3 regions of the Metabacillus sediminilitoris genome follow, and region 1 is predicted to be linked to each of the others. Evidence: riboswitches for the same ligand, from Rfam matches in the RefSeq annotation. Region 1 holds a riboswitch; each other region holds the start of a gene.
The links. A riboswitch is a leader RNA that binds a small molecule or an ion and turns the genes downstream of it on or off. The one in region 1 is predicted to bind S-adenosylmethionine.
Positions count from the first base shown of each region.

Region 2: another riboswitch for S-adenosylmethionine. It lies ahead of GMB29_RS02160 (sugar ABC transporter substrate-binding protein); the one in region 1 lies ahead of GMB29_RS26395 (methionine ABC transporter ATP-binding protein).
Region 3: another riboswitch for S-adenosylmethionine. It lies ahead of mtnW (2,3-diketo-5-methylthiopentyl-1-phosphate enolase); the one in region 1 lies ahead of GMB29_RS26395 (methionine ABC transporter ATP-binding protein).

Region 1 is NZ_CP046266.1:5,505,060-5,515,484, reverse strand. Features, by position in the region: gene GMB29_RS26440 (Ger(x)C family spore germination protein) at 1-865, shown strand, start outside; gene GMB29_RS26435 (hypothetical protein) at 961-1,137, opposite strand; gene GMB29_RS26430 (MarR family winged helix-turn-helix transcriptional regulator) at 1,248-1,676, opposite strand; gene GMB29_RS26425 (NAD(P)H-dependent oxidoreductase) at 1,797-2,384, shown strand; gene GMB29_RS26420 (catalase) at 2,512-4,566, shown strand; gene GMB29_RS26415 (SRPBCC domain-containing protein) at 4,814-5,605, shown strand; gene GMB29_RS26410 (hypothetical protein) at 5,638-5,781, shown strand; gene GMB29_RS26405 (MetQ/NlpA family ABC transporter substrate-binding protein) at 5,917-6,759, opposite strand; gene GMB29_RS26400 (methionine ABC transporter permease) at 6,784-7,455, opposite strand; gene GMB29_RS26395 (methionine ABC transporter ATP-binding protein) at 7,445-8,458, opposite strand; SAM riboswitch class I at 8,625-8,729, opposite strand; gene GMB29_RS26390 (DeoR/GlpR family DNA-binding transcription regulator) at 8,920-9,684, opposite strand; gene GMB29_RS26385 (ABC transporter ATP-binding protein) at 9,934-10,425, shown strand, end outside.
Region 2 is NZ_CP046266.1:410,789-421,213, forward strand. Features, by position in the region: gene GMB29_RS02155 (MFS transporter) at 1-961, shown strand, start outside; gene GMB29_RS27575 (hypothetical protein) at 1,122-1,247, shown strand; SAM riboswitch class I at 1,467-1,577, shown strand; gene GMB29_RS02160 (sugar ABC transporter substrate-binding protein) at 1,782-2,909, shown strand; gene GMB29_RS02165 (sugar ABC transporter ATP-binding protein) at 3,005-4,516, shown strand; gene GMB29_RS02170 (ABC transporter permease) at 4,519-5,520, shown strand; gene GMB29_RS02175 (aspartate kinase) at 5,752-7,113, shown strand; gene GMB29_RS02180 (LacI family DNA-binding transcriptional regulator) at 7,746-8,726, shown strand; gene GMB29_RS02185 (sucrose-specific PTS transporter subunit IIBC) at 8,860-10,284, shown strand; gene GMB29_RS02190 (glycoside hydrolase family 32 protein) at 10,370-10,425, shown strand, end outside.
Region 3 is NZ_CP046266.1:3,142,830-3,153,254, reverse strand. Features, by position in the region: gene GMB29_RS14945 (carbon-nitrogen family hydrolase) at 1-367, opposite strand, end outside; gene GMB29_RS14940 (pyridoxal phosphate-dependent aminotransferase) at 474-1,649, shown strand; SAM riboswitch class I at 1,725-1,831, shown strand; gene mtnW (2,3-diketo-5-methylthiopentyl-1-phosphate enolase) at 2,018-3,259, shown strand; gene GMB29_RS14930 (2-hydroxy-3-keto-5-methylthiopentenyl-1-phosphate phosphatase) at 3,256-3,921, shown strand; gene GMB29_RS14925 (methylthioribulose 1-phosphate dehydratase) at 3,918-4,538, shown strand; gene GMB29_RS14920 (1,2-dihydroxy-3-keto-5-methylthiopentene dioxygenase) at 4,637-5,170, shown strand; gene abc-f (ribosomal protection-like ABC-F family protein) at 5,460-7,163, opposite strand; gene GMB29_RS14910 (divergent polysaccharide deacetylase family protein) at 7,532-8,317, opposite strand; gene GMB29_RS14905 (aspartyl-phosphate phosphatase Spo0E family protein) at 8,640-8,891, shown strand; gene GMB29_RS14900 (ZIP family metal transporter) at 9,146-9,877, opposite strand; gene GMB29_RS14895 (bifunctional metallophosphatase/5'-nucleotidase) at 10,102-10,425, shown strand, end outside.

The sequences.
Region 1 (10,425 bases):
TGACCAAATCAGTGTATTTGTTTTTGGGAAGTCATTATTAGAAAATAAATTAGATAAAACCTTACAAGGTTTAGATACAAATTTCAACATCCGATTAACAGGTTTAGCTTATGGTACGGAAAAACCAATAAACGAAATTTTTACAACAAAAGTTCCTTTTAATTACCCTTTCACAGTATCTCGAATGAGTCAGCCTGAATATATGCAGGAACAATATTCTTCCATTCCTCCTGTTTCATTACAAGAGCTTATTTATCAATTTAATGAACATACAAAGACGATATTATTACCAAATATTTCGATTAACGAAGAGATCATGAAGAAAGATATGGAAAACATTCCCGTCACCACTTTTAATGGTGCATTTATGATCAAAGATGAAGAAATGAAGGGTCTCTTAACGAATAATGACCTTACCGGTTTTATTCACGTAAATAACGAATCAGATCGAACGACTTTAGTTCTAAATGATAGGAAAGAAGAACATGTTCAAATAGAACTATTAAAACCAAAGCTTAAAAGAATCATGAAAAAAAACGAAAATGATATAGTAATCGGTCTACATATAAAAGTGTCAGCGATTATTAGAGAATCAAGCGAAAATATTCTCTCCAAAAAAATGAAGAAACAGCTTGAAAAAGAGATCAAAAATAAAGCATATGAGGCATATATGAAAAGTAAAGAGATGGGAGGGGACATTTTTCAATTTGAGGACTATATATATCGCTATATGCATAATGATTGGAAAAAACTTCATGAAAATCAGGAGTTTCCAACTCTAGAAAAAGAAGATATTCACGTAAGTGTGAGACCATTAAAAAGTATTAATAAAATCAATTCTGGGATTAATCCCCTTATTAAATAAGGAGCTGGTTCGCATGCCGATGGAATTTTCTGCATGTAAAGGCACCTCTGTTAAGAATGATCAATTAAGAATAATTAAATGATCATTCTTCTTAACTATATCGATTGGACTCTCAGCCAGGTATCCCAATAATCACCCTCTTTACCATCTGCCTCTCCCATTTGCTCAATATGCTTTCTTATGATAAAGCAGATACGAAAGGTTTGATGGATTGAACCATCTTCTTCTACTTCATTATACGTGCCTAATGTATGATAATAGATCATTCTCATTACTATAAACTCCATTTTTCCACGTGGAACAATTTCATGTAATTTCTGAGTGGTAGTTTTTTGGGGATACCATCTTGGTTTATTCAAAATCGGTTTTGATTTTTCTATTATTAATAGAATAGTTTTGTCTGAAGTAAATCAATAGCACGGTTAATCTCCTCTAATTCTCCTTTAGAAGCATTTTGAATTCGACTTAAAAAACGAGACTCTATCCTGTTAAATGCATCATTCATCATGATTTCTCCATGAGTTGAGAGTTGTATATACTGTTTTCGGCGATCTTCGGTATCTCCGATTTTTTCAATTAACTTATTTTCAACTAATTTTTTTAGCTCACGACTTGTATTAGGCATAGACATATGCTGGCAATCGCTAATTTGGCTGGGCGTTACAGGCTGATTAACAGTGATATATTCAAGAATGCTATATTGAACGGGTGTAACCTCCTCAATTTTTACATGTTTTGTTATTTCATGTTTTACACGATGAACAGAAGCTATAAATTCGATTAGATTATGAAATAATTCTTTTTTGTCCACGATCATCACCTCTAAAAGACAAGATAACAAAAAAGTTATCACAAAACAATTATCATTTGACAACTAAAATGATTAGTTTTACAATTTTATTATCAAATGATAAGTAAATGAGGTGAAGGGATGAAAATATTGGTTATTTTTACGCATCCTAATCATAAAAGCTTAAGTTATGCATTTTTACAGAAAGTCGTTAAAGGAGCTTCTGAAAACCCCAATATCAAAGAACTGCAAATAGTAGATTTATATGAAGAAAAATTTAATCCTCTCCTAATATTTAATGAGAATAAACGAAGAAGGAATATGCATCTTGATCCTGATCTGGAAAAGTACCGTAAACAAATTAGTTGGGCAGATAAGCTTGTTTTTGTTTATCCAATTTGGTGGGGAAGGCCTCCAGCAATGCTCTTAGGGTATATAGACCAATTATTTTCTTCAAACTTTGCTTATAAAGAGAATGGCGGACTTTTATCGGAAGGCCTTTTAAAGAATAAGTCTGTTGTTTGTATTTCCACTATGAAAGGTCCTACAAAATATCCGCTTTTTTACTTAAACAACGCTCATAAAATACTCATGAAAAAAGCGCTATTTAAGTATGTAGGTATCAAAAAAGTGAAATTTTTTGAATTTGGTTTCATGGAAAGTCCAAAGGGAAATCATGAAAAAAAGTTAAGTAAAATTTACCAATATTTCAAAAAGATTGATCTATAGTTACTCTATGAAACTACCAATTTAAAATAGAATTCTACCAAAATTCCCGTTTGCTTCTCCTAATTGGCGGGTAGGAAATAAATGTAATGTCTTTACATATAAAGTGCCTATGGGGAGGAGCGTTTCTATGAATAATAAAGGGAAAATGAATGAAAATAGCAAAAATGAGCAATTGGAACAGTTCCGAGTGAGGGATGAAGGGGAAAAATTGACGACAAATCAAGGGCTTAAGGTATCGGAAGATGAGTTTTCTTTAAAAGCAGGAGAACGTGGCCCGACGTTAATGGAGGATTTTCATTTTCGTGAAAAAATGACTCATTTTGACCATGAGCGAATTCCAGAGCGGATCGTCCATGCGCGCGGCTTTGCAGCACACGGTGAATTTGAAGTATATGAATCAATGAAAAAGTATACAAAAGCAAAGTTTTTACAAGATCCATCAGTAAAAACGCCTGTTTTTGTCCGATTTTCTACAGTAGCAGGATCACGCGGATCAGCTGAAACGGTGAGAGATGTACGCGGTTTCGCGACAAAGTTTTATACAGAGGAAGGGAATTATGATTTAGTTGGGAATAACATCCCTGTATTTTTTATTCAGGATGCAATCAAATTCCCCGATTTAATTCATGCTGTCAAACCAGAGCCTCATAATGAGATTCCACAAGCTGCTAGTGCACATGATACGTTCTGGGACTTTGTCGCAAACAATCAAGAATCAGCACATATGGTCATGTGGCATTTGTCTGATCGTGCCATTCCGCGAAGCTTTCGAATGATGGAAGGATTCGGTGTCCATACATTTCGCTTAGTCAACGAAGAAGGGAAAGCCCATTTTGTAAAGTTTCACTGGAAGCCTGTTTTAGGTGTTCATTCTCTCGTGTGGGATGAAGCACAAAAAATTGCTGGAAAGGATCCGGATTTTCACCGCCGCGATTTATGGGAATCAATTGAAGGAGGACTTTTCCCAGAATATGAATTGGGAGTACAGCTGATTGCTGAAGAGGATGAATTTTCATTTGATTTTGATGTGCTTGATCCGACCAAATTATGGCCTGAGGAGGATGTACCTGTAAAAATAATTGGCAAAATGACATTAAATCGTAACGTTGATAATGTGTTTGCAGAAACAGAGCAAGTAGCATTCCATCCGGGTCATGTGGTACCTGGAATTGATTTTACGAATGATCCATTGCTGCAAGGACGGTTATTTTCATATACAGATACACAATTGCTTCGTCTTGGCGGACCGAACTTTCATGAGCTGCCAATAAACCGACCTGTTTGTCCATTCCATAACAATCAGCGTGATGGCTTTGGACGTCAAACAATTAATGTTGGACAGGTAAGCTACCATAAGAATTCACTCGCATCTAATACACCAGCTCCTGTTAGTGAAGATGAAGGCGGATATGTACATTATCAGGAAAAAGTAGAAGGGCGTAAGGTCCAAAGTCGAAGCGAAAGCTTTAAAGATCATTTCTCTCAAGCTGCGATGTTTTGGAATAGTATGAGCGAACCTGAGAAAGAACATATCATTGACGCGTTTAGTTTTGAGCTTGGAAAAGTAAAAAGCAAATCTGTACAGCAGCAAGTAGTTGATATGTTTGCAAATGTTAGTGTAGAGTTAGCGACCGCATTTGCATTAGCAATTGGTGCTATGCCGCCTCAAAAGGGAGGATCACAGGTAACGAAATCTTCTCCGGCGCTAAGCCAGTTAAATACAAAGAAATTACCGAATACTCGTAAAGTTGGAGTCATTATCGGTACCGATTTTAAAGGGGAAGACGTGTTGAATGTTTGCAATGCTTTAATAGCTGAAGGCATTCAAGTTGAAGTTATTAGTGATAAGCTTGGAAATCAAAAAGCTTTTGATGGTACAGAACTAAAAGTTGATCATACATTCTTAACGTGCGATTCGGTGCTTTTTGATGCGATTTATGCTGCAGGTGGAAAAGGTGTAAGTCAAAAATTTAAAGAAGAAGCTGCCTATTTTATTCAGGAAGCATTCTCACATTACAAAGCAATTGGAGCAACTTTTGAAGGTAAAAACTGGCTGCAGGAGGAAGTGATGGCAAACAGTCCTGGAGTTGTCATTGAAGATCAAGACATGAGTGTATTTGCTCAAAATTTTGGACAGGCTATTTCTGCTCATCGTCACTGGAATCGTCAGTTGGTTAAATAAAACGTTTATAAAACATTTAAGTAGAGGGGTCCATAAAGTAAGAGGATTTCTCTACTTTTTCATTTAAAGAAACGGGCAAAAATAAAATGCGATGATTCAGTATATCTACATTTAGTACTGGAAAAATTATGATAGATCTCATGTCTTGACCTTCGTTTATCAACATGTTACTATAAGGTCACACGTAACATGTGACTAAAAAGTAACATGTTATAATTACAGATATCTTTACGAAAGGATCGTTGGTATGGAAGACGAACTTTCTACATTATTTAAAGCATTAGGACACCCAATTCGCAGAAGGATTTTAGATATTCTTAAACAGTCAGCAAAGACGACAGGTGAACTAAATGAATATTTTCCTGAAGTGACAAGATATGCCATTATGAAGCATTTGACGATCTTGGAGGAAGGGAATTTAGTAGTGGTTAGACGTGAAGGAAAGTATAGGCGAAACTTTCTTAACGCGGTTCCACTCCAAGAAATGCATAACCGCTGGGTAGGAAAATACATGCAATCAACTGCCAACACACTGCTTAACTTGCAAGCAGTAGTTGAAAAAAAAGGAGATTTAATGATGACAACAACAGACCAAGAACAAAGCCGTGCTTTCCGTATTGAACAAGAAGTTTTAATCGCTGCTCCGCGCGAACAAGTATTTAAAGCATTAACCGAACAAGCTGGTGATTGGTGGGAATTTCGTTTAGCACCAAAAGGGGTATCCTCACACTTTTCGTTTGAACCCGTTCCAGGCGGACAATTTATTGAAAAATGGGGGGAACATGAAGGAGCGGTGTGGGGCAATGTTTACTATGTGAACGCCCCAGAAGAAATCCGCCTTCATGGACATTTAGGAATGCAGGGAGCAGTTAACAGCTCGTATGTGTATCGTCTTCTGGAGAAGGAAGGGGCAACGTTGCTTCAGCTTTCCCATACAGCATCAGGCGTTATTGAAGAGAACTGGGAACAAGAGCATTCTGAAGGATGGAAGCATCTACTCGGAACATTGCTTAAAAACTACGTAGAACAAGCGAAGTAATAAAAACAGATAACCTAAAGTGAGAGATTAAAATGAAAGAATTAACATGCAATTGCGGTTTTACTGTACAAAATGAAGATCCATCTGTTGTGGAAGCGAAAATGTGGCATCATACTATTAAAGATCACATCGACATGCTGAAGTCCATGACAGATTGCAATTCATTAGCTGGCTAAAGGAAACACATAAGAAAATTGCTTTCCAATCTTAATCTAGTTAGTAAATCAAGAAAGAAGCTGTCCTAATAGGACAGCTTCTGCTATTTTATGCGCAATAAAAAATCTGAGGATACCGAAAATTTCTAAAGGTTTTTAACGGTTTTCCATCCATTCAGGTTTACCGAATCCTTTAAATTCCTCATCGATAATTTTTTCAAACTCTTCTGACTCCACGATTGCTTTTATGTCTTTTGCAAATTGAGCATCTTTATTGTCTGTTTTTACAGCAACAACATTACGGTAATGATCAGCCATATTTTCAAGAGCGATTGCGTCAAGTAAATCCATGTTAGCAGCAATTGCGAAGTTACCAGGAACAGCTGCTAAATCAACACTGTCAACAGAACGAGGGAGCTGTCCAGCTTCGAGCGGCTTAAATTTCAAGTTTTTCTTGTTTTCAATGATATCTTTTTCAGATACTGTTGCAGGGTCTGCATTTTCATCAATTTTAATGAATCCTTCATCTTGCAATGTATTGAAAGCTCTTGCTCCATTTGTTGGATCATTCGGTAGTGAAACAGTTGCTCCATCTTTTACTTCATCAAGAGATTTATATGTGTTTGAGAAGATCCCCATTGGTGCTGTTGGAACAATAATTAAAGGTGTTAAATCCATCTTGTTTGATGTTGAGAAGTTTTCTAGATATGTCGAGTTTTGAAATAGATTTGCTTGAATATCGCCATTGTTCAACGATTTATTAGGCTGAATATAATCACTAAATTCGACTAACCCTACTTTATATCCTTTTTCTTCCAACCCAGGAATAATGGCTTTTGAAACCATATCACTGTAAGGACCAGCAGTAGCTCCGATTTTAATTTCTTTTGACTCTGTGCTCTCTTTGCTATCACTACTTTGTTTACTTTCGGTATTCCCGCATGCTGCAAGAGCTGTTAAGGCGAATAATAGAATAAATGAACTAACCCATTTCTTCATGTGAGTATTCCTTCTTTCTGATGTTTATTTTTTATTAACAGCTTTGGCGATTTTATCACCAATTAGCTGAATTAACTGAACTAATATAATTAAAATAACGACTGTTGCGATCATAATGGTATTATCATAGCGGTAATAACCAAAACGAATGGCCAAATCACCAATTCCGCCGCCGCCGACAACACCAGCCATTGCTGAAAATCCTACTAAACTAATAAGTGTTAATGTAATAGCAGAAATAATTCCAGATCTTGCTTCAAGTAAAAGAACATCTTTAATGATCATCCATGGTGTAGCACCTGCTGCGATTGCTGCTTCAACAACACCTTTATCAATTTCTCGTAATGCCGTTTCGACAATGCGGGCGAAAAATGGGATGGCTGCGACAGAAAGTGAGACACTTGCTGCTGTTGGTCCAATCGTTGTTTTGACGAGGAAATTAGTTAATGGTATTAATGCAACAAGTAAAATAATAAACGGAATTGATCGCACCATATTAACTAAGAAACCGATGATGGAATTGATCCAAGTATTTTGCAGGAATAGGCCCTTGTCTGTGACATATAAAAGGACACCAATCGGTAACCCAATAACAGTTGAGATGACTAAGGAAATTGCAATCATATAAATAGTTTGCAGAAATGCTAGATTTATATCTGGAATCAGTTCAATAAGATGATTCATATCAAATCCCATAACGTAACACCTCCACTAGGGCTGAACGATTTTCAATAAATTGTATGGCTTTGCTGATTTCTTCACTTGTTCCTTTTAATTCCATAAGAAAAATACCAAGCGGCGCCTCCTGTATATAGTCAATTGAACCGTGCAGGAAGTTGCCTTTTACGTTATATAGCTGGAGAGTATCGGAGATGATGCCTTCTCCAGCAATCTCTCCTTTGAATGTTACTTTAATAATTGTTCCTTCGCACTTTTTAAAAATCGCAGCAGGCAAATCATATGAAACAACACTTTCGATAAACTCCTTCGTGAGTTCTTCCTGTGGATTTGCGAAGATATCATATACTGGACCTTCTTCAATCACTCTACCATCTTGCATGATAGCCATGCGATTGCAAATTTCCTTTACAACATCCATTTCATGAGTTATCAAAACGATCGTAATGTTTAATTCTTTGTTAATTTTTTTTAATAGATTTAAAATTGATTTTGTTGTGGTCGGGTCTAAGGCTGAAGTGGCTTCATCACATAAAAGGACACTAGGATTATTGGCAAGTGCACGTGCAATGCCGACGCGCTGTTTTTGCCCTCCACTCAATTGTGAAGGAAATACATCACGTTTATCAGCAAGACCAACCATATCAAGTAAGGCTTCAACACGGTCATTCATGTCTTTGGAAGGTATTTTCGCTGCTTTTAAGGCAAATTCAATGTTCTCAAACACAGTTTTTTGGCTAATTAAATAAAAGTGTTGGAAAATCATGCCGATTTTTAACCGTGCTATCCGTAAATTTTTACTTTTTAATGAGGTGAGATCTGTGCCATTTACGGTGACATTTCCGGAAGTAGGCCGTTCCAAAAGATTGATACAGCGAAGCAGGGAGCTTTTTCCTGCACCGGAATAGCCGACGATTCCAAAAATATCGCCCTTTTGAATTGTCAGTGACACGTTATCCACACCAGTTACCTGACCATTTTTAGTTTTATATACTTTCGAAAGATTGCGAATTTTAATCATGTAATGACCTCCTTTTATGTTTTTCTACATCCAAATTTCACCTAAGGTTAGCAAATCTAGTCTATTTGGAAGGTATGCTTAAATAAAGCGAATTCTGTCCCCGTTCCTAGACACAAAAAAAATACTCCTTCATCTGAAAGGAGCATCGAAACAGAAACTGTATCTTGGCTTATCTTTCAGAATGAAACCATTCTGCAGGAATTGGCACCTTCCCAAATAGGGGGTTGCCGGACGTCATCGGGCCTAGTCCCTCAGTCTCTCTGGATAAGATTAAATTTGTAAATTAATAGTATCTAATATACTAATATAGTTAAGTTCTGTCAATCTATAAAATGATTTTATATCTATTGGACAATAACACCCAATTGGTTAATATCTAGAAAATAAAGGAAATGAAATGTTACCATCATGAACATGTCTCTAGTGTAGACTATTCTGATATAGGGTTTTTATAAAAATGTTTAATTTTGTGAAATAATAAGATTTGTACTAGTTTTTTTGAATTGATTAACAAAATGAGTAGGTAAGTTATGGTCTGTAATCATGTAATCAATCTTATCAAGGGAAGCAATGCCGATTGTAACATCTTTCCCAAATTTAGTACTATCTGCGGCTACGAAAATTTCTTTTGATAACTCGATCATTTTTTTTCTTGTAATGGCTTCCTCTAAATTATAATCAGAAATTCCCTTTTCAATCGTAATACCACTTGCGCAAATAAAGGCTTTTAATATATTCAATTCACTAAAATTAAATAAGTATTCGTAAGTAACGACAGACTTTTCGTTTTTTCTTACTTTCCCGCCAATGATGACTAGTTCCACATCACTATTTAGGAGTTCGTTTACAACAGGAATTGAATTTGTCACGACTGTTAAATTCTTTTTATTTTTAATATATTTGGCAATTTGATAGGTTGTTGACCCGCTATCAATATAAATACAATCGCCATCATTGATAAATTCACTGCATTTTTGTGCGATCATTTCTTTTTCCTTTAAGTGACTAATCATGCGTTCATCTATAGAGGATTCTCCGAATGTTGATTCTACTAGTTTAACCCCGCCATAGATTTTCTCGATTTTCCCTTGTTCTGTAAGAAGGTTTAAATCTCTGCGAAGCGTATCGACAGAAACCTCTAGTTCCTCTGTTAACTCTGTTATCTTAATGACTTTTTTAATCATTAGCAGCTCAAGGATCTTCTTTTGTCTTTCAAGTGGAAACATATAATCACCCATTCAAAGTTATCGTTTTTTGCCTTCATTAATTAATTTAAGTGTACTGATAACTCATAATATATTCAAGATTTTTAAAGTAGTTACAGGTAACATGTTGATAAATTTGAGTTAATATAGTCAAAATTTATGTATAAGTTATTGATAATATATGCAAAATTTACACTTCATTTACATAAATCTTTATTTTTATTTACATTTCCCTTTTATACTAAGGGTGTGTTCAAGGAGGTGAGCCGTTTGCTGAAATTACAGAATATAAGCAAACAATTCGATAGCAAAGTTGTTTTAAATGATATCAGTTTAGAAATTAACACGGGAGAAATCGTTTCACTCCTTGGTCAAAGTGGGAGTGGAAAAACAACCCTATTAAATATAATCTTGGGATTAACAACGATGAATACTGGAAAAATCATTTTTAATGATATCGATATGAGTCAAGTAGAAATGAAGAATAGAGGATTTAATATTGTTTTTCAGGATTATGCGCTTTTTCCAAATTTAAATGCCTACCAAAATATTGTTTATGGTTTAAAAAATAAGAAGGGTTTAGTTACAGAGGAAGAGCTTAATGAGTATATTGAATTTTTGGAGTTAAAACCTCATTTAACAAAGAAAATAGGAGAATTATCCGGCGGCCAGAAACAAAGGGTTGCACTTGCAAGAACATTGGTCATGAAACCGAAAATATTATTATTGGACGAGCCCTTAAGTGCATTGGACGGCGTTATT
Region 2 (10,425 bases), 510 kb from region 1:
TTTAATTACGTTAATCTTTTCATCTTGGCATGTTGTCTTCTTTGCGATGCTAATATCATCAATACTTTCGCAGTTCTCACAGCCGTCTGGAATGAAGCTATTCAAAGTACATGTTCCTGAAGCACAACTTCAAATGGGAATGTCTATTTACCAAACAATGTTTGCCTTGTTTATGATTATTGGGCCAGTTATTGGGACTGTGGTGTTTCAACAATTTGGAATTGAAGTATCAATAGCCATTACCGGTGTTATGTTTTTGTTTTCAGCTGTAGCATTAATGTTTTTACCTGCAGATAAAACAATGGAAAAAACGACTGAACAAACAACCGTTGTAACAGAGTTTGTTCAGGGATTTAAGTATGTATTGAAAAATAAATTTTTAACACTTCTTGGAGCGAATTTCTTTGTTGCTGGTTTAGCAATCGGCTTAATACAGCCATTAGGTATTTTTATCGTGACAGAGAAGCTGCAGATGAATAAGGAATTTATCCAATGGTTTATGGCGATAAATGGAGTTGCCATGATTATAGGCGGTGGAATTGCATTAGCCATTTCAAAAAAAGTCAAGCCGATTCGAATGCTTGCGGCTGGAATGCTTGTAAATGCTATTATGATTTCAATAATGGGTTTCTCAACTATTCTTTGGCTTACATTAGCAGCACAGTTTTTTGCGGGATTAATGATGCCGGCAATCCAAATTAGTATTAATACAATGATTCTTCAAAATGCAGAAGAACCATTTGTTGGACGGGTAAACGGGATTATGACACCGCTCTTTATGGGTGGAATGGTGTTGATGATGAGCCTAGCAGGGATAGTCAAACAGCTTACAGGTTTAGCTTTAGCCTATCAAATTTCTGCCATTTGCCTGATAATTGGTGTCATACTTGTGATGCCCCTCGTACTCAACAGGAAGGATCAGAAGAAGGATGTGAAATTTTCAGCTAAAGAAATGGGATGAAACAGAAGCATAAGTAGTGGTCATTTACGACATACTTATGCTTTTTTTGATTCTAGATTATATCAGTATTTATACATACTTTATCTTACTAAATAGATATACCAACGTATATAAAAATCAATTATGAATATAATAACGGAGTCTAAAAGGAGGTGTAACCATGCCAAATTTAAATGATAATAAATTTAGAAAGATACAATCTGAAAGTCAAAAGCAAGGTAAATCTCAAGAAGAGTATGCAGCAGAGCTTGATCGTAATCGAGCGAAGAGCCAAAAGAAAAAGTGAACCATATTGTCATATTTTTGCGTAAAGATCACAAATACAGTCTAACAGATTTCCTGCCGTTTATGAATTGAAGGGTATGAACCTTCTATTTATAAACGGCTTTTTCATTGAGAATAAAATATTTTCTGTTTAAAAAATATTCAAAAAATAGTTGACATTATTGCGATACCCAATTAAAGTATATTTATTCTTTCTTTTACTGAATTGCATATAAACAATCTCTTATCAAGAGTGGCAGAGGGACTGGCCCGATGACGCCCGGCAACCGTTCTATTATATAGAATTGGTGCTAATTCCTGCAAAACCTTATTTGGTTTTGAAAGATAAGAGAGGAGACTCCTTATATATTTTGTGGCGAAACCTCTCTATCTTTAGAGAGGTTTTTTGTATTATCAGGTTTTATCTTTTAAAAGGCGATAGTACAAGAAAAACGAAGACTTTCACTACTAAACGATGGTGTTACGTCAAGTTTTTATTATGTTAATGAAATGTAATTGAAGCAATATCAATAGAGAAAAGGGGAGTCACAAACACATGAAAAAGAGATTTCTAAATTCTGCATATTTATTAATTCTTGTATTTACTTTGTTATTAACTGGATGCTCTTCAGGTGGTGGAGAAACAACTGCGTCTGTTAAAGAGAAAGGAAATCAAGATGTATCACTAGATGGTGTTCCAGAACGATTTACTGGTGATGATGTAACAAAAATTAAAGTGATTCGAAAAATTGGTGGTGATGATCATACTGCTCAATTTTTTGCCGGTGCAAAAGAAGAGGGTGAAGCGCTTGGCTTCCAGGTAGATGTATTTACAGCAAATGGTGACACAGCTAAATTTCATGATGCTATTGCACAGGGATTAGAGGAAGATTATGACGGGTTTATTATTTCACATGGAGATGATGCAGCAACAGTCGCTGAAGTACAAAAACTTGTTGATGCAGGTAAAAGCGTTGTAACTTTTGATTCAAATGAAGAGTTAGCGAAAGTTGAAGGTGTAACACTGACATCCCAAGATGATGAAGCACTTGCTACGTTAGCTTTAGACCAGCTTATTAAAGATACAAAAGGTGAAGCTAACATTGTATATCTTTGGGTAGACGGTTTTCCGCCAATGGTGAGACGTAATGCGGTCTATCAAGAAAAATTAGCCAGTAATCCTGGTTTGAAAGAAATTGAACGATTTGGAGTGGCTTCAGCTGATACATCAGTACAAACTCAAAATGCTGTAGCAGCAATGTTAAATAAACATCCTAAAGGTGAAATTGACGCAATATTTGCAACATGGGATGCATTTGCAATTGGTGCAGCTCGTGCAATTAAAGAAGCCGGAAGAGATGAAATAAAACTTTATGGGATCGATGTCTCAAATGCTGATCTTCAAGAAATCCAGGATAAAAGCAGTTCTTGGAAATATACAGCAGCAGTTGATCCTAAGCTGATTGGTGCGGTAGATATGAGATTACTAGCTAAAAAGTTAGCTGGTGAAGAAACACCTGAGACGTATAACCTTGAAGCTTCACTTATTTCTCAAGATGCATTAGCAAAATCTAGTGAACCTATTAACATGGTTAATCTTGCAGATTCAATTGAAGGCTGGGGACAATCAACAGCATTTGAAGAAGAGTGGATCAAAACATTAAAAGAGTATTATAAAAAATAATTTTAAGGTCTTACAAACACTCTCTTTGCTAGTTTAAGAGAGTGTTTGTTTTTAGCATAAGGTAGAATGCTGATTTATAAGAAAGGAGGCATGTTATGTTGAGTACGTTGTTAGAAATGAAAGCTATTTCGATTGAATTTCCAGGAATAAGAGCATTAAATTCAGTCGGTTTTTCAATAAAAACTGGGACAACACATGCACTTATCGGTGCGAATGGTGCTGGAAAGTCAACGTTAATGAAAGTCTTATCAGGTGCTTATGATCATTACACAGGTGATATATTAATTGATCAAAAGCAAGTGAATATCCGAACACCAAAGGATGCGCAAAGCAGCGGTATTCAAATTGTTCATCAAGAGGTAGACACAGCATTAATTTCTTATTTAACAGTAGGGGAAAATATTCTGTTATCCAAAACTGTTAATGATAAGGGGAGAAGCTTCTTTGTAAATTGGAAGAACCTTCATGAAGAAGCAACAGATATTCTGCAAAGCTTACACATAAATGTATCTTCCAAAAGATTAGTTAGCGAATTATCCTTGGCAGAAAAACAAATGGTGCTAATTGCAAGAACAGTTTCAACAAATTGCCGCTTTCTCATTTTAGACGAACCAACGGCCCCGTTAAGCCATTCAGAAACAAAGGAGCTCTTTCGTATTGTGAAGGAGCTGAAAGACAAAGGTGTAGGAATTATCTTTATATCGCATCGCCTTCCTGAAATATTTGAGATTTGTGAAGAGATTACAATTATGAGGAATGGAAAGGTTGTGACACATGAGTTAATTTCGAATACTACACCAAATAAGGTCGTGGAACTAATGTTAGGAAGGGAACTTACAGAACAATTTCCTCAAAAATCTTTATCTTTCGTGACGGGTGAAGCCATTTTTGAAGTGAAAAATCTTTGCGATTCAGATAAATTAACAAATATATCTTTAACAGTGAATAAAGGTGAAATTGTTGGGATAGCAGGTTTAGTTGGCGCAGGGAAAACAGAATTATGTAAGGCATTATTTGGCGAAACAAAAATAAAGACTGGAGAAGTAAAACTGCATGGAAAGGTATTGCGCTTATCTAATCCATATCAAGCAGTTAAGCAAGGAATCGCATTAGTTCCGGAGGAAAGAAGAAAAGAAGGAATTCTCGTTATGGAATCTGTCTCGACAAATTTAACGGCAGCGAATTTAGGGCGTTTTACAAAACGTTTGGGTTTTATAAATAGAAAGGCAGAAAGAAGCACATCATTAGAGCTCATTGAGCGCCTTGGGATAAAAACACCTTCAGAAGAAGCAATGGTTCAACATTTATCTGGGGGAAATCAGCAAAAAATCGCAATTGGCAAATGGTTAATCGCTGATGCTGATGTATATATCTTTGATGAACCGACAAAAGGAGTCGATGTCGGGGCTAAAAAAGATATTTTTGAACTCATTTTAGAACTTGCCAACAAAGGAAAAGCGATCATTTATGCTTCCTCTGAGCTTTCAGAGATAATTGGGATTACGAATCGTTTATATGTTCTATATGATGGACAAGTCGCTAAGGAAATAGAAACAAACGTAACAAACGAAGAAGAGCTACTATTTTATTCAACAGGAGGGAAGTAAGGATGAATCAATCACATCCTGTACAAGTGAATAATCCTTCTAAAAGGACATTCGATTTATTCCAATTTTTATATAAATATGGAACAATCCTAACAATCTTTCTCTTAATCATCATATTTGCCGCTACGAATCCATCGTTTATTCAAGGTAATAATATAATTAATATTTTACGTTCTATTTCGATTGTGACAATTATCGCGATTGGAATCACCATTTCTCTCGCTGTAAATGGATTTGATTTATCAGTTGGTTCTGTAGCCTCTCTATCGAATGCAATCGTCATTTCAATGTTTGTGTGGTTTTCGCAAAATACGGTTGTGGCTATTTTTTCGGCTATTGTAGCTTCACTGCTTGTCGGAGCCTTAAATTCATTTGTCATTGTAAAGCTAAAGGTTCCGGATATGCTTATAACGCTGGCGACTATGTTCATTGTACAAGGGATAGCACTCACGTACACAAAAGGAGCAACAGTATCGCAAAATATGGTAATGCCTGACGGAACCTTTTCAACAGGAATCATCAGTCCTCTTTTTGAAAAAATTGGTCAAGTACCATGGATTATCCTTATAATGGTCGTTGTTGTTGTTGTCGTTCATGTTTTCCTAACTTACACAAAACATGGACGTTATATGTATGTGATTGGCGGTAATATCGAAGCGGCTAGGTTAACAGGAATTCCTGTTAATAAATATAAAGTAATCGCCTATTTGTTATCAGCATTATTTGCTGCAATTGGCGGGATTGTCCTTGCTTCTCGCGTGATGACAGCTGAAATAAATGCGGGATCTCCTTATTTAATGGATTCAGTTGCTGCTGCGTTTATCGGATTTTCTGTTTTAGGTGCAGGAAAGCCAAATGCATTTGGCACTTTTATTGGGGCTGTTTTAATCGGTATTCTTCAAAACGGACTTGTGATGATGTCTGTACCTTACTTTGCAATGGATATCGTAAAAGGGACAGTACTTGCATTTGCACTTGCGCTTACTTATTACAGAAAAAAATAACGGGATGGATTTTTCCATTTGAAGCACATTTGTTACCAATTTAGAGCATACTGTATAGAGGATATGGAGGCTATATGCTAGTCTCCTGCATGGCTTAAAAGTTACAATGTATTGTCCTTTCTGGATAAACAAATGTATTTATGCAGAAGAAATTTCTTGATTAATTAAGCAAAACGGGCGATAATAAAACATATTATTGACTGAAAATTTTAAATTGTAGGAGATGTGGAAATGAAGGTTGTAAAGTTCGGAGGTTCTTCCTTAGCGTCAGGGGAACAACTTAAAAAAGTACTGCAAATCGTTGTCTCAGATCCAGATAGAAAAATCGTAGTAGTCTCAGCTCCTGGGAAACGTTATTCCGACGATATTAAAGTGACTGATTTATTAATTGAGTGTGCCAAAAAGCATTTAAATAATGATCATGCTGAACCTGTTTTTGCGGCGATCATCGAGAGATACGCATGCATTGCAAAAGAATTATCAATTTCCCTCGATATTATAGAGAAAATTTCTAATGATTTAAAGGATATTCTTAACGGAGATAAGAGTAAGCCAGAAAGTTATTTAGATGCAGTGAAAGCAAGTGGAGAGGACAATAATGCGAAGCTTATTGCTGCTTATTTTCAACATCATGGTGTTGAAGCACACTATGTAAATCCAAAGGATGCAGGATTACTAGTTTCAGATGAACCTGGAAATGCGCAAGTTTTGCCGGAGTCTTATGATAATTTATATAAATTGCGTGAAAGATCAGGAATCATTGTCTTTCCAGGATTTTTTGGATACACAAAGAGCGGTGAAGTTCTTACGTTCTCAAGAAGTGGCTCAGATATTACAGGTTCTATTTTAGCTAACGGAATAAAAGCGGATTTATATGAAAACTTTACAGATGTGGATGCTGTTTACTCTGTTAACCCAACGATTGTAAAAAATCCAAAGGAGATTAAAGAGCTAACATACCGTGAAATGCGCGAGCTTTCATACGCAGGGTTTTCTGTTTTTCATGATGAAGCTTTAATACCAGCATTCCGTGCAGGTATTCCTGTAAATGTAAAGAATACAAATAACCCATCTGCACCGGGAACAAGAATTGTTAATGAACGAACTAATTCGAACGGTCCTGTCATCGGAATTGCAAGTGATAAAGGGTTTTGCAGTATTTATGTGAGCAAATACTTAATGAACAGAGAAATCGGCTTCGGTCGTAAACTGCTGCAAATTTTAGAAGATTTCGGTTTAACATATGAGCACACACCATCAGGTATTGATGATGTAACAGTTATTTTAAGACAAGATCAAATGGATGAAGAAATGGAAAAAGCAATCCAAGACCGTATTATGACTGAATTACATGCAGACGAAGTGATCATAGAACATAACCTTACATTGATTATGGTTGTTGGTGAAGGAATGCGTCATAATGTCGGTACGACAGCACGTGCATCAAAAGCACTTGCTAATGCAGGTGTAAATATTGAAATGATTAATCAAGGTTCATCAGAAGTTAGCATGATGTTTGGGGTAAAAGAATTGCAGGAAAAACGAGCTGTTCAAGCCCTTTATAATGAGTTTTTTGTAGCTGTGCCAGTTTAATTGTTAGAAATAAAGAATAAAGATGCTAGGTTAACCTAGTGTCTTTTTTGTTGTTTTCATAAGCATTGCAATATTGGCTTAATAATGAAATATGCGAAAACAATAAATTGTCTATATTCGATAGTATTGCTTGAACAAAATAATTTTTTCCTGTTGAATTTTTTTGTCCCAACTCATAAAGTTATAAACCAAACACTAATTTTCTACAGGTTTGAGTCGACCGGACTATGCTGAATCTTTATCACAAACATTTATCTTGAATTCGTTACAATCTAAACAACAATCTTTTAAAAAGGAAAAATTTGTAGCTATATAACAGTATTAGGAATGGTTGATTAAAAACGAGAGGATGCACGATGACCGTGGGGCGGGAGGTGAGCCTCCTCGGAGCTAGCGCCTGCATGAGTCTCATCTGTCCCGCTGCTCCCGTAGTAGTCTCGCATATCCGTTCCAATCAACCTAAATAGTTTTTGTTCAAGGAACCTATTTAAAAGCAACTATCTTTTAGAAAACAGCCTTTAAAAAAGAGGCCTTTTTATTTGCTGTTTTAAAAATCAGTTTCAACTATTATTAGATAAGTTGATTTCGTGTATACTTGTTACAAGCAAATTAAAGTTGGAGTTGTATTAAAGATGACAATTGGAGAAATTGCAAAACTAGCTGGTGTTGCAAAAAGTACAGTTTCGCGGTATTTGAATGGCGGATCTGTTGGTGAACGTACAAAAATAAAAATTGAGCGTGTTATTAAAGAGACTGGATATGTTCCTAATACATTTGCTCGTAGCTTAAAAGCGAAGAAGACGAATATTATTGGCACAATTGTTCCTAGGCTTAATTCTTATGCAACATCTCAAACATTAATCGGAATTGATGAGCAACTAAGAGAACAGAATTATCAGTTACTCATATCAAATACTAGTCAAGATATTAAACGCGAAATTGAAAGTATCTATACATTAGCAAATCAAAAAATTGCAGGAATCATTCTGTTGGCGACACGATTAACAGATGAGCACTTTGAAGCCTTTCAAAAAATAGATGTCCCAGTATTGTTAGTTGGGCAGCAAGATCCACGTTGCTATAGTTTAATCCATAATGATGAAGAAGCTGGGTATGAGCTTGGGAGATATATTATTGGTCAAGGTCACAGAAAAATTGCTTATCTTGGGGTGACAGAAGAAGATATAGCAGTTGGAGTGAAAAGGAAACTTGGATTTAAAAAAGCTATCTCACATGAAAGTGATTGCGAGGTTACCTATTTTGAAACAAGCTTTAATTTAAAAGAAGCAATAAAAAAGTTTCCTGAAATCTATGTAACCTACAAACCTTCGATTATTGTCTGTGCAACTGATAATATTGCTCTTGGTGTATTAAAGGCAGCACAAATGGAAGGATTACATGTACCAGAAGATTTATCGATTACAGGATTTGGCGGCTATGAGGTGACAGAAATAACTCATCCTAGTATAACGACAGCAAAATTTAACTATAAGGAAGCAGGTGTTCTAGCAGCTAAAAATATTGTGAAATTGGTTAATAATGAAGAAATAGAAAAGATTACCGTTTCAAATTTCGACATGATTATTAGAGAGAGTGTTGACAAACTTAACTAGAATTTATATACTATTAATGGAACCGGTTCCACGACCGGTTTATAAATTAATCATGATTGAAACCGGTACCATATATTTTTTATAAAAGAATGGAACCGGTTCCGTAAAACTTATAAGGGTAAGGGGGATAACAATGAACTATTCACAAATTGCAAAACAAATAGTAGATGCAATTGGCGGAAAAGAAAATGTTTCTGCTGCAGCACATTGTGCGACAAGACTTCGTCTCGTTTTAAATGATGAAGAAAAAGTTAATCAAGCAAAGTTAGATGAGATGGATATTGTTAAGGGTACATTCTCAACAGGTGGACAATACCAGATCATTTTAGGAGCCGGAATTGTAAATGAAGTGTACAAGGAGCTGTCAAAGCTTACTGGCATGGGAGAAATGTCCACAAAAGAAGTAAGTAGTGCGGGTTCTAAGAAAATGAATCCTCTCCAGCGTTTTGTAAAGATGCTGTCAGATATTTTTGTGCCAATCATTCCAGCAATTGTAGCTGGTGGTTTATTAATGGGAATTAATAATTTATTAACAGCTCAAGACTTATTTATTGAAGGAATGTCACTTGTTGAGGCAAATCCCGGAATGGCTGATTTAGCAGCACTTATTAATACATTTGCAAATGCGGCTTTTGTTTTTTTACCTATCTTAATTGGATTTTCAGCAACACAACGATTTGGTGGTAACCCTTATTTAGGAGCAACACTTGGGATGTTAATGGTTCACCCCGACTTATTAAATGGCTGGGGATATGGTGAGGCATTAACAAATGGGGAAATACCTGTTTGGAATATTTTTGGATATGAGATTGCAAAGATAGGCTATCAAGGTACAGTTTTACCGGTTTTAGTAGCATCATTTATTTTAGCAAAAATTGAAACCAATTTACGTAAAATAACACCGTCATCATTAGATAATCTATTAACACCGTTATTATCTATTTTTATTACTGGTCTCTTAACATTCACATTAGTAGGACCTATTACTAGAACTGCAGGAAACCTATTATCAGATGGACTTATTTGGTTATACGATACAACTGGCTTCATTGGAGCAGCATTGTTCGGTTTAGCATATGCACCGATTGTTATTACTGGTATGCATCATAGCTTTATTGCAGTTGAAACACAATTACTAGCTGATATTGCAAAAACAGGAGGGTCTTTCATTTTCCCTGTTGCTGCTATGTCAAATGTAGCGCAAGGAGCTGCAACTCTTGCTGTATTATTAATAGCTCGTGATGCAAAAGTAAAAGGTGTAGCGTCAGCAGCAGGTATTTCAGCACTACTAGGTATAACTGAACCAGCTATGTTTGGTGTTAACTTGAAGCTGCGTTATCCATTCATTGCTGCAATAATTGGAGCAGCTGCAGGTTCAGGTTTTATGTCACTGTTTCATGTTAAAGCAATCGCTTTAGGTGCTGCAGGACTACCAGGTGTTATTTCAATTAAACCTGGTACGATCACATTTTATGTGTTAGGTATGCTCATCTCATGTGCAGTTGCTTTTATCGTAACAATTGTATTAGGAAAAAGAGCTGCTAAAAAACAAGGATAATTTAACAATTTAGAGGGGAATCTACATGATTCTCCTGTCTTTATTTCTAAGGTTATGAATACTAAGCATGAGGAGAACGATGAATATGGAATGGACAAGAGAAATGAGATATCGTCGACTTGAAAATGCAAGCAAGGAAGA
Region 3 (10,425 bases), 2.4 Mb from region 1:
GTTCATCCATCAATTTGAATAGGTGAAGTTTGCTATATTCATGAACAACCTCACCTTGATTATTGATGATGTACATTGTGTTCGTTACGCTTTCGTACGTTTTTTTAGCAACAGAGCCGCCAACAATGCTTACTTTATATTTTTTTGCTAGTTTACTTAGAAATTGTTTTGTTGTTTTTCCTTCATCATCAGCAATTTCATCAAGTCTCGTCAGGTCATAGCCTGTTGTCCAAAGCTCTGGGAGGACAATAATCGTTGGATTTTGACTTTCAACAGCAGAAGCAATTTTTTCTTCTACTTGCAAATAGTTACTGGCTGGATCGCCAAATTTAATATCGAGCTGTATACATGTAATGATAGGTTTCAATCAATTCACACCCTCATTTATAAAATTTTTACTTTACAAGTTGGTTCTAACAATATATGATTTGTGACTAGAATTTCAAGAATTTTTTGAGAAGGTGTTGTAAAAAATGAAAACATTTGAGCAATCACATTTACTAAATACATTACCTAAACAGTTTTTTGCAAATTTAGTAGCAAAAGTTAATAAAATTGTTGAACAAGGTTATGATGTCATCAACTTAGGTCAAGGTAACCCTGATCAGCCTACACCAAAACATATTATCGAGGCTATGCAGAAAGCAGTTGAAAACCCAGAATATCATAAATATTCCCCATTTCGGGGACAACAGTTTTTGAAGGAAGCGATCGCAACGTTTTATGAAAGGGAATATAGTGTGAAAATCGATCCTGCTAAAGAAGTTGCCATTCTATTTGGAGGAAAGGCTGGACTTGTAGAGGTACCACAATGCTTGTTAAATCCAGGCGATGTTATCCTTGTTCCAGATCCCGGTTACCCTGATTATTGGTCAGGTGTTGAGCTGGCACGTGCAAAAATGGAAATGATGCCACTTGAACGTGAAAATCAATTTTTGCCTGATTATAATCGCTTACCGGAGGATGTCGTCGCAAAAGCAAAAGCTATGTTTTTAAACTATCCAAATAATCCAACAGGTGCAACAGCAACATCAGAATTCTTCCAGGAAACTGTGGAGTTCGCTACTCAAAATGACATTTGTGTCGTTCATGATTTTGCCTATGGTGCGATTGGCTTTGATGGAAAACGCCCAATAAGCTTTCTAGAAACTGAAGGTGCAAAGGAGACAGGGATTGAAATTTATACATTCTCAAAAACCTTTAATATGGCTGGATGGAGAATTGGTTTTGCGGTCGGAAATCCTTCGGTTATTGAGGCGCTGAATCTTTTACAGGATCACATGTATGTAAGTGTCTTTAGTGCCATACAAGAAGCCGCTGCACATGCATTATTAAGTCCTCAAACATGTGTAGAAGAACTTAATGCCCTTTATGAATCACGAAGAAATGTTTTGATACATGCTTTTCGTGAAATTGGCTGGGATGTTACAGCTCCAGCAGGTTCGTTTTTTGCGTGGCTGCCAGTTCCTAAGGAGTTTGCATCGTCACAGGCTTTTTCTGATTATATGTTGGAAAAAGCGCATGTTGTGATGGCACCTGGAAACGGTTTTGGAGATTATGGGGAAGGGTACGTAAGATTAGGTTTGTTGACTTCTGAAGAAAGATTAGTAGAAGCGGCAAAGCGTATTAAAGCGTTAAACTTATTTTAAAATAATTGTTATTGACAAAAAAAATAGGATCTGTCATAATTCATATAAATTTCAAAAAACTTTATGAACGTTTCGTTCTTATCAAGAGCAGGTGGAGGGACTAGCCCTATGAAGCCCGGCAACCGACTTACCTTTGGGTAAGCACGGTGCTAATTCTTGCAGCATTCGCTGATAGATAAGGAGATATGCTTGTTGCACATGCATGGTACAGCCCCTTCGATCTATTAGTGTCGGAGGGGCTTTTTCTTTGTGAAAAAATGTTAAATAGATAATGATATATATTGATTAGAAATGATAGAATAAATACGAATAATATGTGAGAACATTCAGAAAACGTAAATGATTTACAAAAGAAAGAAGGTTTTAATGTGAGTGATGTAATTGCAACTTATCTCGTTCATGATGCAAAAGGTGATTTACATAAAAAGGCAGAAGGGATTGCGTTAGGATTAACTGTCGGCTCATGGACAGATCTTCCTTTGCTCGAGCAAGAGCAATTAAAAGCCCATAAAGGCCGCGTAATTGAAGTAACAGAACTAGAAGAGTGTGAAAAGACGAATCACTATTTAGGAAAGAAAGTAACGAAAGGCAAAATTAAAATTGCCTATCCTAGCTTAAATTATAGTCATGATCTTCCTGCTATTTTAACAACCGTTTTTGGTAAGCTTTCACTTGATGGGGAAGTAAAATTAATTGACCTAGAGTTTTCAGAAGAAGTGAAATCTTCATTCCCTGGTCCATCATTTGGTGTTGGTGGAATTCGTGAAACATTAGGTGTATATGACCGCCCATTACTCATGAGCATTTTTAAAGGGGTAATCGGGAGAGATCTTACGTATTTAAAAGATCAATTAGAACAGCAAGTTTTAGGCGGAGTTGATCTTGTTAAAGACGATGAAATTCTCTTTGATAATCTACTAACACCTTTTGAAAAACGAATACGAACTGGAAAAGAAATTTTACAACATGTATTTGATGAAACTGGTCATAAAGCTTTATATGCAGTCAATTTAACAGGAAAAACATATGACTTAAAGAATAAAGCAAAACGAGCAGTAGAACTTGGTGCAAATGTCCTGCTGTTTAACGTGTTTGCATATGGTCTTGATGTGTTACAAAGCTTAGCAGAAGATAAGGAAATTTCGATTCCAATCATGGCACATCCTGCCGTAAGCGGAGCAACAACAGCTTCAAGCCTATACGGTTTTTCAAGCTCACTCTTGTTAGGTAAGCTGTTACGATTAGCTGGTGCTGATTTTTCATTATTTCCATCACCGTATGGAAGTGTTGCATTGGAGCGCGATGTAGCGCTGGGTATTGCAGAAAATTGTCTAATGGAAGACTCGATTAAACAATCATTTCCAGTACCTTCTGCAGGTATTCACCCAGGTCTTGTACCATTGCTTATCCAAGACTTCGGGATCGACTCTGTTATAAATGCAGGCGGTGGTGTTCACGGTCATCCAAATGGAGCAATTGGCGGAGGGCGTGCATTCCGTGCAGCAATTAATGCCACATTATCTGGAATTTCCTTAAAACAAGCTGCAGAGTCTGACGAAAATTTAAAACTTGCGATTGAACTATGGGGAGCCAAAGAGGTGCACAAATGACAAATAGCGTAATCATTTGTGATTTTGACGGCACAATCACCGAGACAGATAATATCATTGCGATCATGAAAAAATTTGCACCACCTGAGTGGGTTGAGCTTAAAAATGGCGTGTTATCTCAGGCTGTTTCAATTCGTGAAGGTGTTGGTAAGATGTTTCAATTACTGCCATCTTCAGCAAAAAATGAAATTGTCGACTATATTCTACATCATGCAGAAATTCGGTCGGGATTTCATGATTTTGTTCGATATACAAAAGAGAAAAATATCCCTTTATATATTGTTAGCGGGGGGATTGACTTCTTTGTCTATCCGTTGCTTGAAGGATTAATTGATAAGGATAAGATTTATTGCAACAAAGCAGACTTTACGAACGAAAAGATTAAAATTGGCTGGCCGCATAGCTGTGATCATACATGTGAAAATGATTGCGGCTGCTGCAAACCATCTATTATTAGACAACTGACAAATAGTAACCAGCGTAAAATAGTCATAGGTGACTCCATTACTGATTTACAAGCTGCAAAGCTTGCAGACTTTGTCATCGCAAGAGATTTATTATTAGACAAAAGTATCGAATTACATTTGCCTCATAAACCATTTACGACCTTTTATGATGTGATTGACGTGTTGGAAAGTCTAGAGCAGGAGGTACAAGCATGAGCCTAAAGGAATCTAGATGGGAAGAGCTTGCTGATATTAAACGAGTGTTAGCAAAAAGAGATTGGTTTCCTGGTACAAGTGGAAATTTAGCCATTAAGGTTGATCAACAGCCGCTAACCTTTCTCGTAACAGCAAGTGGTAAAGATAAAACAAAAGAATCGAACGAGGATTTTTTACTTGTTGACAAAGACGGGAAACCTGTTGAAAATACTCATTTAAAGCCATCGGCAGAAACTCTTTTACATGTTGAGGTTTATAATAAAACAAATGCGGGCTGCAGTCTTCATGTTCATACAATTGATAATAATGTGATCTCAGAGCTATATGGTGATAAGGGCAGAATAACCTTTAAAGGGCAAGAAATCATTAAAGCTTATGGACTATGGGAAGAAGATGCGGAATTTACAATCCCGATCATTCACAATCATGCATATATTCCAAAATTGGCAGCAGAATTTGGAGAATATGTGAAAGAGGATGCTGGTGCGGTTTTAATAAGAAATCATGGAATAACGGTTTGGGGAAGAAATGCACTTGAAGCAAAAAAATATTTAGAGGCAAGTGAATTTCTATTTTCATATCATTTAAAATTATTAGCTTATCAATCTATAAAATAAATTAAGGTCCGTGATAATCAGCTAAATACACATATTTAGGCTGTTTCTAATAAATAATTAAAACTATAAAAAAGAGCAAAAAATGAGGAGGAAAAATCATGGCACACATTCATTTTCAAGCAACTGGACAAAGAATCACAAATCAAGAGGAAGTTGCAAGCTTTCTTGCTGATCAAGAGGTTATTTACGAGCAATGGGATATTACGAAGTTACCAGAAAATCTTCAAGAGAATTACAATCTAAGCGATGAAGAAAAAAATGAAATCCTAGAAATTTTTAAAGCGGAAATAGCAGATATTTCTGAGCGTCGCGGCTATAAAGCACAAGATATCATTTCATTATCTGATAGCACACCGAATTTAGATCAATTATTAACAAACTTCCAACAAGAACACCACCATACAGATGATGAAGTACGTTTTATTGTGAGTGGACATGGCGTATTTGTTATCCAAGCAAAAGATGGCCAGTTTTTTGATGTTGAATTAAGCCCGGGAGATTTAATCTCAGTTCCAGAGAATACAAGACATTATTTCACTTTAATGGAAGATCGAAAAGTAGTAGCTATTCGAATTTTCGTTACGACTGAAGGCTGGGTACCAGTGTATGATAAAGCGGAATTAAACGCATAAAAAACAATAAAAGGCGAGGTTAAACAGAATGATTCATCTGTTGCACCTCGTTTTTTATTGTTAATGAAAACTTGTTATATACATTTGATAAAGGCTTTTTTCTATGAGATTGTTGCTTAACAACGAAAACTAGTTGATTGGAGCAGATTGCGAGACTCCTGCAGGCGTTTACTCCGAGGAGGATCACCGCCCGCCCCGCTAAAAAGCGAGCATCCTCTCACTGCAATCAACAAAACCGCATTACTTGGTAAATAGCAACAAAGTTTGCGAAAACAGACTTGATAAAAATCTAATTTTTCTTTTGTTGCTTTAATAATTCTTGTTTTCGCTTTGCCAACAAATTAAATCGTGCATCAAGCTCCATGTATTTTTCTGAGTGGGTTGTTAAAAAACTTAATTCACCAAGTACCGCAGATATTTCAGTATTGACACGTAATAGCTCTTCTTCTACTTCATGCCTTTTTGGCTTGGATTGCTGTACTTTTTTTAACTCATACTGTTCGAGATTCATCTCAAAACGCTTTATTTCGGATTGATCGATAACAAGCAATTTATCACAAAGCTTATTCATAAAATAATAATCATGTGACACAATGATAATCGTACCTGCAAACTTACTTAATGTTTCTTCTAATTGTTCCCGACTCGCTAAATCTAAATGGTTTGTTGGTTCATCCAAAATTAATAAGTCATACTCATTAATTAGCATATTCGTCAATTTGATTCGGGTACGTTCACCTAAACTTAGTGTCCCAATCGGTTGATTTAATTTCGCCGCATTCATCCCCATGTTCGCAAGCGTCGTTCTTGCTTGAAAAAGTTTTTCTTGTTCGGAAAGATGTAAAGCCTCGATAGCTGTTTGAGCTATTGGCATATCAGCAACATCTTGACTTAAATAAGCGGTTTTTTGCCCGGAACTCATTGAGATTTCACCTTGAGTTAAAGATTCATTCCCTAATAAAATGTTCAGTAATGTCGTTTTTCCAGAACCATTTGGACCAATGATCCCAATTCTTTCGCCACTATTTATATAAAAATGGCTATTTTTAAAGAGAATTCGATCAGAAAACATTTTTGTTATGTTATTTGCTTCAACTGCTCTTTTGCCACGTTTCTGATTTGCCTCAAATTGAAAACGAACTTTTTTCTCTTCAATCGGTTTTTCTAATTTATTTTTTTCAAGTTCTTGATGTAATCGTTTAAGCTTTGATTTGATTGCTTTATCACGTTTTTTTGCTTTTACGCCATGGTATTCTTTCATACCTTCTTGCTCTCTCATTGTATGATGTGCTTTCCCAGCCCATTGCTTTAGTTGTGAGATTTGACCCTCAACCTGTTCTTTATATTTTTGTTGGACTTGATATTGATGAGATTGCTCCTCATACCGTTTTTTCTTTTCATCGCGATATTCAGAATAATTCCCATTGTAAATCACTAGTTTTCCTTGTTCTAATTCAAATATTTTTGTCACCGTTTTATCAAGAAAATAACGATCATGGGAGATAATGATAACAGATCCTTTAAACTCTTTAAGTTGATTCACTAACCAATTGACTCCATGTAAATCAAGATGGTTAGTTGGTTCATCTAAAATTAAAATGTCAGGGGGTGCAGACCAAATTTGTGCTAAAGCAATTTTTAACTTTTCACCACCACTTAATTGTAAAAAACGTTCTTCTTTCCAAGAATGTACTTTATTTAATCCCAACTCACTTGCTATTTCTAAGAAGTCGGAAGTTATCGTCTTATAATCATTTACAAAGTAATCAACAGATTGTAGCAAGTAACCAACTTTTAGTTCATCTCTTCTTGTGATTGTTCCTTCATCTGGTACGATATCACCATGAATGATATTTGCTAATGTTGTCTTTCCGGCTCCGTTTATTCCTACGAGTCCAATTTTGTCGTGTTCATTTATTTCAAATGAAAGTTGATCTAAAATTTGTTTATCACCAAAATGTTTTTTTATCTTACGTACTTGAATCATTGTCATAAAAAATACACCTCACCATTCTTATGAAAGAGAGGTTTCAATAAAAAAACCTCTCTATACCTAGAGAGGTTTCGTTTGCCACATCATACACAAATAGATATAGAAACAAATAGTTGTGTTCCTTCATCATTTTGAAAAATCACATAAAATTTGCTTATAGATGTATATGTTGAAGAATGGGCATACTAATCCAATTTCTCTAGGTTTAAATTATTCAATAAGTTGAATATTCTTGCCTGCGAAAAAAAAGATTAGAACTTCATTGCTTCAACATTCACCCTTCCGATCAGTTATTTACATTTATTATATGAAGGAATGGGGGAAAATGCAAATGTTTATTAAAAGCCATTCTAAACATAACAACATGTTTACTGTATATCAGTAACTTCCTCAGGATCAACGAATAATTCCGATAATCTGACTGCTGTCGCTTTTTGTTTAACAAGCGGAACATATTGTTTTAGGACAGATGCTGTTTTCTCTCCAGCGATACCAACATGTCCAATTGCAATGATTTCATTATCCTTATCTATTTTATTCATCAGAAGATTTGCCTGTTTTACAATATGACTTGTTGTGTACTGCTCATCAAAGAAAAGTTCATTTTCTAAAAAAGGAATCTCTAATTGATTCGCAAGAGTTGAGACAACACTTTTACTAGTTGTTTTGCTATCTAAATAATAAAGTCCTCTTTCTTTACACACTTCTAAGATAGTTCTCATCACTCGTTCATCAGCAGTTACTTTTGATCCCATATGATTATTCATTCCTACTGCATGTGGTACATCATCAATCGCTGCATTCACGCGTTTTCTTATTTCTGCATTAGTTAAATCGGTCGTAATTGCACCTGGACCTAACCAGCTTTTTTTTCCATGCAAAGGTTCCATAGGAAGGTGAACAATCACCTCATGTCCTTTATTATATGCTAGTTTTGCATCCTTTTCTGTTGTAGAGAGAAAGGGCATGACAGCGACAGTAAGGGGAATTGGTAGTGACAATATTTCGTCTGTCCCTTTCATACCATTACCAAAATCATCAATCACAATGGCGACATGTTTTTGAATGTTGGTTGATTCGGTTGTTTTTGCAAGTGATTCTAATGGCATGAATGTCAAAAAGAGGAGATTCAATATTAAAATAGTTTTAAACATATGTTTTTTTCTCCTTCGTATGTCAGGTTTCACTTATTTTGACCAGCAAGGAAAAAATCATGTGTTATGTACATGTTTATTCATTCATTTTTTTACTAATATTTGAAAAAAAGTAGTTTATACTAAAAAAGTTGTGGGAATAGATAGAGTAATGTTAAGTAAATAGTAATTTTTTCAAGAAATTGTCATAATTACAGTTGCTAAGTTTGTCTAAAATTGCGAATCTATTTACAAACTTAGCAAAATCTGTAATACTTCACAAAGGATATTGTTATTTGTATAGTTAACAAATCATTTTTTGTAGAACGGGGAGGGGCTCTCGATGAACCATGATCGATTAAAAGCAAAACTTCTTGAGAAAATTAACAATAAAAGAGAAGAAATGATAGAGATTGCAATTAAAGAAGGATATACAAGTGAAATGGCAGTAAATTGCAGTCAAGATTTGGACATGCTTCTTAATGAGTATCAACTCATATTAATAGAAGAAAAAGCAATGGCAGCACGCCCGTTATATGATTTAGTGCACTCAATGAAAATGTGGAATATAGGGGACAGCGTTCATTATAGTTAAAAAAAGTCAGGTCATTATCCTCGATAAAGACCTGACTTTTTTCGTTCGATAATTTGTATAGGTTGTAATCGCCTCTACATGATATTTACTAGAGCATGTTATGGCAGGGTCAAGGCGCATACGCTTTTCAAGGATGTCTTGCTCCAGCGCCTAGCTCCTCGAGGTCATAAGCCACGTATGAAATGTAGGTAAAGAACACCTTCATTTCATTCGCGTCTTATGAATGTCAGGGCTGAACAGGCGCTTCCACTTTTCTAGAAACTATTAATTAAAATAATCATAAAAAGAATTCCTATAATAAATGAATATGTCGCAATGCGCTCGTTGCCATCTCCATGGCTTTCTGGGATAAGTTCTTTATAAATGATAAACAGCATTGCACCAGCAGCAAACGATAGTCCGTATGGAACAAGGAAGCTTAAATAGCTTGTTAAGTAAAAGCCAAGTAAGGAAGCGACAATTTCAACTGCACCAGTTGCGGTAGCAATTAAGAAGGCTTTTCCTTTCCCGATACTTTGATTTATTAAAAATAAAGCAACTAAAAATCCCTCTGGTGCATTTTGTAATCCAATTGCAAAAGCGATTAAATTTCCAGTTTCAGATACATCTGATGCATAACTTACGCCTACGGATAACCCTTCAGGAATATTATGCAGTGTAATAGCGGCAACAATTAGCATCGCTTTTTCATCAAATTGAATGCCACTTTTTGTGTGTTCTAAATCAATATGCGGGATCGCTTTTTCTAATGTTGTTAAAATAAGCACTCCCAAAAATAAGCCAATTGTTACTTCAAGTATTCCTCCAAATTTTAATGACTCAGGTATTAGTCCTAACATTGCGGCAGTCATCATAATTCCTGCTGAGAATGCTAAAAGGATATCACGCCACCTATGTGTAATTGACCCTTGCAAAAACAGTATTGGAATGGCTCCTAATCCTGTTGACAGTGCAGATAATATACTTCCGATTAAAACTCCAGACATTTAGGCTTACTCCTCCTGAAATGATCCACCTTTTATCTAAAAATTCTTACTTAAAAATATTATAGCGGAAAAAACAAGTTTTGAAACAATGTATAACAATTACTATGCTTAAATTTAGTGAAGAATGATTAGAAGCATGGTTTTTTATCTTCATTTCCTTGTTGTTTACAACAATGTGTTTGTGTAAGATTAATTTCAAGAAGTGAAAATTGAGGCGGTGTAATATGACAACGGTTAAGCTTACGATTTTACAAACTTCAGATATACATGGGAACATTTTTCCACATGATTATAGTACTAGTACAAACCATGCTTGTGGATTAGGGAAAATCTCGACGATCATAAAAAATGAGCGGAAGAAAAATAACCAATTAATCCTAATTGATAATGGCGACCTTCTTCAAGGAACACCTCTAACATTTCATCATGTAAAAAAGAACAAAGATAAGAATAATCCGATGATAACCGTGTTAAATACATTAAAGTATGATGCAGCAGTAATCGGTAATCATGAATTCAATTACGGACTGTCAGTGTTACAAAAAGCT